DNA from 2 places in the Paucibacter soli genome. Region 2 is predicted to be linked to the other one. Evidence: riboswitches for the same ligand, from Rfam matches in the RefSeq annotation. Region 2 holds a riboswitch; the other holds the start of a gene.
What was found. Region 2 has a riboswitch for glycine ahead of WG898_RS09795 (D-amino acid dehydrogenase). Riboswitches for the same ligand answer to the same signal wherever they lie in the genome.
Positions count from the first base shown of each region.

Region 1: another riboswitch for glycine. It lies ahead of gcvT (glycine cleavage system aminomethyltransferase GcvT); the one in region 2 lies ahead of WG898_RS09795 (D-amino acid dehydrogenase).

Region 1 covers NZ_JBBHJW010000008.1:98,181-101,577, forward strand. The annotation lists gene WG898_RS16865 (ATP-binding protein) at 1-404, opposite strand, end outside; gene WG898_RS16870 (response regulator) at 407-1,066, opposite strand; glycine riboswitch at 1,168-1,272, shown strand; glycine riboswitch at 1,282-1,398, shown strand; gene gcvT (glycine cleavage system aminomethyltransferase GcvT) at 1,458-2,573, shown strand; gene gcvH (glycine cleavage system protein GcvH) at 2,630-3,007, shown strand; gene gcvP (aminomethyl-transferring glycine dehydrogenase) at 3,106-3,397, shown strand, end outside.
Region 2 covers NZ_JBBHJW010000003.1:385,325-388,721, reverse strand. The annotation lists gene fusA (elongation factor G) at 1-652, opposite strand, end outside; gene WG898_RS09795 (D-amino acid dehydrogenase) at 736-2,040, opposite strand; glycine riboswitch at 2,132-2,247, opposite strand; glycine riboswitch at 2,251-2,343, opposite strand; gene WG898_RS09790 (alpha/beta hydrolase) at 2,419-3,213, shown strand; gene WG898_RS09785 (acyl-CoA dehydrogenase family protein) at 3,208-3,397, opposite strand, start outside.

The DNA of each region.
Region 1 (3,397 bases), on a different contig from region 2:
GCCAGGTCCTGCGCCACCTGCACCACCTGGTAGCGCGTCTGCAGCGAGAACACGCGGAAATGCTTGCCATTGGCGTCCAGGTTCGAGAAGCCCAGCACCGCGCGCTGCGGCAACAAGGCCTCGCCCGGCGAGCGAAACATCGGCACGCCGTCCAGCCCCCAGACCTGCACCATGAAGTCGTAGCTCTTCTGGTCGCCCAGCGGCAGGCTCAACGTGCCGCTGCCGACGCTGCCCTGCAGCGAGAAGGCCATCTGCTGCATGTGGTAGTCGAAGATCTCGTCGGCCTCCTGCAGCGCGGTGCGGTAGGCGCTGCCGCCCTGCACCAGGGCCGAGAGCGAGAAGGCCAGCAGCAGGAAGGCGATCAGGCGATAGCGCAGCGAACGCGGCAGCAGCTTCATCACCATCGTCATTCCTTGGGTACCCGGTAGCCCACGCCGCGCACGTTCTGGATCAGCGCCGCGCCCAGCTTCTTGCGCAGGCCGTGGATGTAGACCTCCACCGCATTGCTGCTGATCTCGTCCTTCCAGCCATAGAGCTTTTCCTCCAGCTGCTGGCGCGACAGCACCATGCCCGGCCGCGCCAGCAGCGGCTCCAGCACCGCCCATTCGCGTGCCGACAGCGTGACCTGTTTACCCTCGGCCACCACCTCGCGGGTGGCGGGGTTGATGCTCACGCCGCGGTGCTCGTAGACCGGCTCGGCGCGGCCACTGGCGCGCCGCAGGAGCGCGCGGATGCGCGCCAGCAGCTCGTGCAGCTCGAAGGGCTTGAGCACATAGTCATCGGCGCCGGCGTCCAGCCCGGCGATGCGCTGCTCCAGCGCGTCGCGCGCGGTGGCGATCAGCACCGGCATGACCTGCTTGCGCGCTCGCAGCGCACGCAGCACGCTCATGCCGTCGCGCCTGGGCAGGCCCAGGTCCAGGAGCACCAGGTCGTAGTTCTGTGCCTGCAGGGCCGCGTCGGCCAGCTCGCCATCGCGCACCCAATCGACCGCATAGCCCTCGGCGCGCAGCAACTCGAGCAGCTGCTCGCCAATCATCGGGTCGTCTTCCACCAGCAGCAGTCGCATGCCTTGTCCTTTTACCGGGAAGTGAGATTCTCCATGGCGGCATGGCTCAGCAATTAGACGAGGCTTAATTTGCTCGCCCGCCCCCCAATCCATGGCTACAATCCGCGCCGTCAGGAGAGAGCTTTTCACGCGAAAGCCGCCGAAGGCGCAGAGGCACTGGTGATCCCACGCTTCGAACGCTCAGGCAAAAGGACTGACAAAACGCCTCGATGCAGGCGTTCCTCACTGGAGAGAGGCGGGTCTTTGTTCATTGAACCCGTCCACCGAAGGGGCAAGCTGTCGGCAATACGCCGGTGGTCAATCTCTCAGGTACCAAGGACAGCGAGGGCATACCCCCCACCACGGGTCTCAGGGCCGGGTGGGCTTTCGAAATGCCCTCGGAGAATGTCCCTTGTCCGCCGATCTCAAGACCACCCCCCTGCACGCTCTGCACATCGAACTTGGCGCCAAGATGGTGCCGTTTGGCGGCTACGACATGCCGGTGCAGTACAAGGAAGGCATCCTCGCCGAGCACAAGCACACGCGCACGGCGGCCGGCCTGTTCGACGTCTCGCACATGGGCCAGCTGCGCCTGGTCGGCGCCGATGCCGGTGCCGCGTTGGAAACCATCGTGCCCGTCGACGTGATCGATCTGCCGGTGTTCAAACAGCGCTATGCGCTCTTCACCAATGAGCAGGGCGGCATCCTCGACGACCTGATGCTGTGCCGCCGCCCCGACGACATCTTCGTGGTGGTGAACGCCGCCTGCAAGGAGCAGGACACCGCGCATCTGCAGGCCAAGATCGGCGGCCGCTGCGAGGTCATCAGCCTGCCCGAGCGCGCCCTGCTGGCGCTGCAGGGCCCGCAGGCCGTGACCGCGCTGGCCCGCCTGAACCCCGAGGTGGCCAAGCTCACCTTCATGACCGGGGGCTTCTTCAGTCTGGACGGCATCGAGACCTTCCTGACCCGCTCGGGCTATACCGGCGAAGACGGCTTCGAGATCTCGGTGCACAACGACCAGGCGGTGGCGCTGGCGCGCAAGCTGCTGGCCCAACCCGAGGTCAAGCCCATCGGCCTGGGCGCGCGCGACACCCTGCGCCTGGAAGCCGGCCTGTGCCTCTACGGCCACGACATCAATACCGAAACCACGCCGGTGGAAGGCGCGCTGACCTGGGCGATCCAGAAGGTGCGCCGCGCCGGTGGCGCGCGTGCCGGTGGCTACCCCGGCGCCGCGGTGATCGACGGCCAGCTCGCTGCCGGCGCCAGCCGCAAGCGCGTGGGCCTGATCAGCGCCGAGCGCATGCCGGTGCGCGAAGGCGCCAAGGTGGTGGACGCCGAGGGCCGGGAGCTGGGCGTCGTCACCAGCGGCTCGCTGGGCCCCACGGTGGGCAGCCCGGTGGCCCTGGCCTATCTGCCCAGCAGCCACCAGGCGGTGGGCACCCAGGTGTTCGCCATCGTGCGCGACAAGCGCGTGGCCATGAGCGTGGCACCGACACCCTTTGCACCGCATCGCTATTTCCGCGGCTGAACCGGCCAATCTTCTTTTGACCCCCTGGTCTTTTCTCCCAACATTCGGAGCACACCATGAGCAACATCAAGTACACGCCTGACCACGAGTGGGTCCAGATCGAAGCCGATGGCACCGCCACCGTGGGCATCACCGTTCATGCGCAAGACGCGCTGGGCGATGTGGTGTTTGTGGACCTGCCCAATGTGGGCCAGAGCTATGCCGAGAAGGAAGTGGCCGGCGTGGTGGAGTCGGTGAAGGCCGCGGCCGACGTCTACATGCCCGTCGATGGCGAGATCACCGAAGTCAACGAAGAGCTGCGCAACGATCCCTCGCTGGCCAACACCGACCCGCTCAAGAGCGGCTGGTTCTTCAAGGTCAAGTTGAGCAACCCCGCCCAGCTGGACGCGCTGATGGACAGCACCGCCTACGACGAGCTGGTCAAGAACAGCTGATTACCAGCTCTTCCGGTAAGAAAGCGGGCACGTGGTGCCCGTTGTTGTATTGAATACCGATGCCCGGGCCACGAACTCTGGCATCCAAGGATTGCGCCATGTTGATGTCTGCCCTGAAGCCGCTCGGTGAGCTCGAGAACGCCGCCGAATTCCAAGCCCGTCATATCGGTCCCGATGCGGCCGATGAGGCGGCGATGCTGTCCGTGATTGGCGCGGCCTCGCGCCGCGCGCTGATCGAGGCCATCGTGCCAGCCAGCATCAAGCGCAGCCAGGGCATGCAGCTGCCGGGCGTCGCCACCGAAGCCCAGGCGCTGGCCGAATTGAAGGCTGTGGCGGCCAAGAACAAGGTGCTGAAGAGCTATATCGGCCAGGGCTATTACGACACCCTGA
Region 2 (3,397 bases):
CTTCCACCGATCCAAAGTCCGATTCGCCTTCGCGGTTGAAGAAGCAGTCGACGATGCGGGTGCCGCCGCCGGCCGGCAGATTGAGTGGCAGGCATTCGCGCCCGAAGGCGGCCTGCAGCTGTTCCAGCAGTGCCGGCAGATTGACGCCGGGGGCGTCGATCTTGTTCACCACGATCATGCGCGTGAGGCCGCGCTGCGCCGCCGCTTCCATCATGCGCGAGGCCATCAGCTCGATGCCGTTCTGCGCATTGATCACCAGCACCGCGCTCTCCACCGCCTCCAGCGCCGGCAGCGCCAGGCCCACGAAGTCGGGGGCACCGGGGGTGTCGATGGCGTGGATGCGCAGGCCCTGGTAGGGCATATGCACCAGCGAGGCATAGAGCGAATGCTGCATGCGCTTTTCAAGCGCATCGTGGTCGCTCACCGTGTTGCCCTTTTCCACCGAGCCCGGCGCCGTGATGACGCCGCAGTGATGCAAGAGCGCCTCGATCAGGCTGGTCTTGCCCGCGCCGGCGGGACCTACCAGGGCCAGGGTCCGGATCTTGGCGATCTCGGCCTGGGCCGGTGGCCCCCCGGCGCCCACTCGACTACCGTTGGGGCTGTCGGAGGCCAGCGCGCCTCCGTCCTTGTGCATGGCTGGGCTCGGGGACATGGCATCCTCCTTCTGGGATGGCCCCAGCGTAGAGGATGCGGTGCCCGGCGGCAAGAGGGCTGATCAAAGCCGCCACATTGTTGTCAGGCAGCCACCGCTTGCCGGCGCCGCGGCGTGATGGCGGTGGCGGCGGTGAAGGAAAAATCCAGCGCCGGCCGCCGGCCGCTGACGATGTCGGCAATGGCCGCGCCGGAGCCGCAGGCATGGGTCCAGCCCAGCGTGCCATGGCCCGTGTTGAGATAAAGGCCGGCCACCTTGCTCGCGCCGAGATAGGGCAGGTTGGAGGGCGTGGCCGGGCGCAGGCCGGTCCAGAACTGGGCACCCTGGCCATCGCTCATCTGCGGGAAGAGCTCGCGCGTGCGCCGCACGATGGCCTCGCAGCGCGCCAGATTGAGCTCGGTGCTGTAGCCGTTCAGCTCGGCCGTGCCGGCGATGCGCAGGCGATCGCCCAGGCGCGAGAACACCAGCTTGTACTCGTCGTCGGTGAGCGAGACCTGGTAGCTGTGTGCCGGCGCGATCACCGGCAGGGTGACCGAGTAGCCCTTGGCGGGATAGATGTTGAGCGAGACGCCCAGCTCGCGCGCCAGCTGGCGGCTGAAGGCGCCCATGCAGAGCACAAAGCGGTCGGCGCTGCGCCGGCTCACCACGCCCGCGGCATTGGCGACGATGACGCGCTCCACGCCTCCCATGCCCTTTGGGCCCTGTTCCATGCCAAGGATGCGGGTCTCGTATTCGAAGCGCACGCCGGCCGCGGCGCAGCGCGCCGCCAGCGCCTGGGTGAAGGCATGGGCATCGCCCGATTCGTCGCTGGGCGTCATGCTGCCGCCGACAAGCTTGCCGCGGCATTGCGCCAGCGCCGGCTCGATGGCCACGCATTCGTCGGGCGTCTTCATGTCGAGCTCACAACCCTGTTCGCGCATGATGCGCGCGGGCTCCTGTGCCGCCTCGAACTCGGCCTCGCTGGTGTAGAAGTGCAGGATGCCCTGGCTGCGCTGCTCGTATTGCAGGCCCAGTTCCTGGCGCAGGGCCTGCAGCTTGGCGCGGCTGTACAGGCCCAGGCTGACGATGTTGCGGATGTTGTGTGCCGTGCGGCCGGGCGTGCATTCGCGCAGGAACTGCAGGCCCCAGCGCCATTGGGCGGCGTCGGCGCGCAGGCGAAACAGCAGCGGCGCGTCCTCCTTCATCAGCCATTTCAGCACCTTCAGCGGCGCGCCCGGATTGGCCCAGGGCTCGGCATGCGAGACCGAGACCTGGCCGCCATTGGCATAACTGGTTTCCAGGCCGGCGGCGTGCTGGCGTTCGATAACGGTGACCTCATGGCCGGCCGCGCGCAGATACCAGGCGGTGGTGATCCCGGTGACGCCGGCGCCTAAAACGATGACATGCATGCTGCGAATACTCCGTTCGGGTTGACGAACGCGCAGGCGCTACGTTTCCTTGGCGGCGTGGTGGCCAAAAGGGATGCGTGCGCCTGGGCGCGCCGCTCCCGCTGTCCTTGGTGCCTGAGAGATTCAGCGCTGGGCTGTGGCGGCCCGCGCCTTGCTCCTTCGGCGGCCCCATGCATTGCACATGAGGCGCTCTCCAGCATTCGGCTTGATTGCAAAGATCCAGTACGGGGCCTGAGCGAGTATGGGAGCTTGCGCCTTCGGCGGCGGCTCGCAGGGCGGGCCGCACTCTCCTGAATCCGGGTCGCAGTGTAGACCATGGCTTGCATCCGGCGGCCCGCTGCCTGCGTAGACTGCCGGCAAGCGTGGAGGATCTGCTGCATGCGCAAGACCATTCTGGGGGCGGGCCTGATGCTGCTGGCCTATGGCGCCGTCCTGGCCTGGCTGTACTGGCGCCAGGAACAGTTGCTGTTCCAGCCCGTGCCGCTGGCCGCCGGTCATCGCTTCGAGCTCGGCGGGGACGTGCAGGACCTAAGGCTGAATGTGCCCGGCGCCACGCTATCGGCCCTGCATCTGCGCCTGCCCCGGCCCAAGGGCCTGGTGTTCTTTCTGCATGGCAACGCCGGCAATCTGCAGACCTGGTTCGTCAACGCCGACTTCTACCGTCGCGCCGGCTATGACCTCTTCATGCTGGACTACCGCGGTTTTGGCAAGAGCAGCGGCCGCATCGAAAGCGAGGCGCAGCTGCGCGCCGATGTGCGCGCCGCCTGGGACGCCGTGGCGCCGCATTACCGCGGGCTCAAGCATGTGATCTATGGGCGCTCGCTGGGCACGGGCCTGGCGGCGGGGCTGGCCGCCGAGGTCGGGCCGGAGCTGACCGTGTTGGTATCGCCCTATGCCAGCATGTCGGCGCTGATGCGCGAGCACTTCCCCTGGGTGCCACGGGGCCTGCTGCGCTACCCGCTGGACACCGGCGCCGACGTGGCCCGGCTGCGCACCCCGCTGCTGCTGGTGCATGGCGAGCAGGACAGCCTCATCGCACCCCAGCACAGCGAGGCCTTGTTGCGGCAGCAAGGGCAGGCCAGGCTTGTGCTGGTGCCCGGTGCGGCGCACAACGACATGCAGCGCTTCGAGCAATACCAGCAGACCCTGCGCGAGGCGCTCGCCGCGCTATGACGGGATCGGCAGCGCGCGCGCCAGCAGCGCATCGACGGCGATGCCGCGCGTATCCAGCGCACCGTATACGCGCCCGCTCTGCGCGTCCAGCAGGCGGCTGGCGATGAAGGCCTCGGCCACCTCGCTGGGCGCATGCTGGCTCATCAGGCAGGCCTGGGCCAGCAGCACCAGGCGCTGCGCGAAC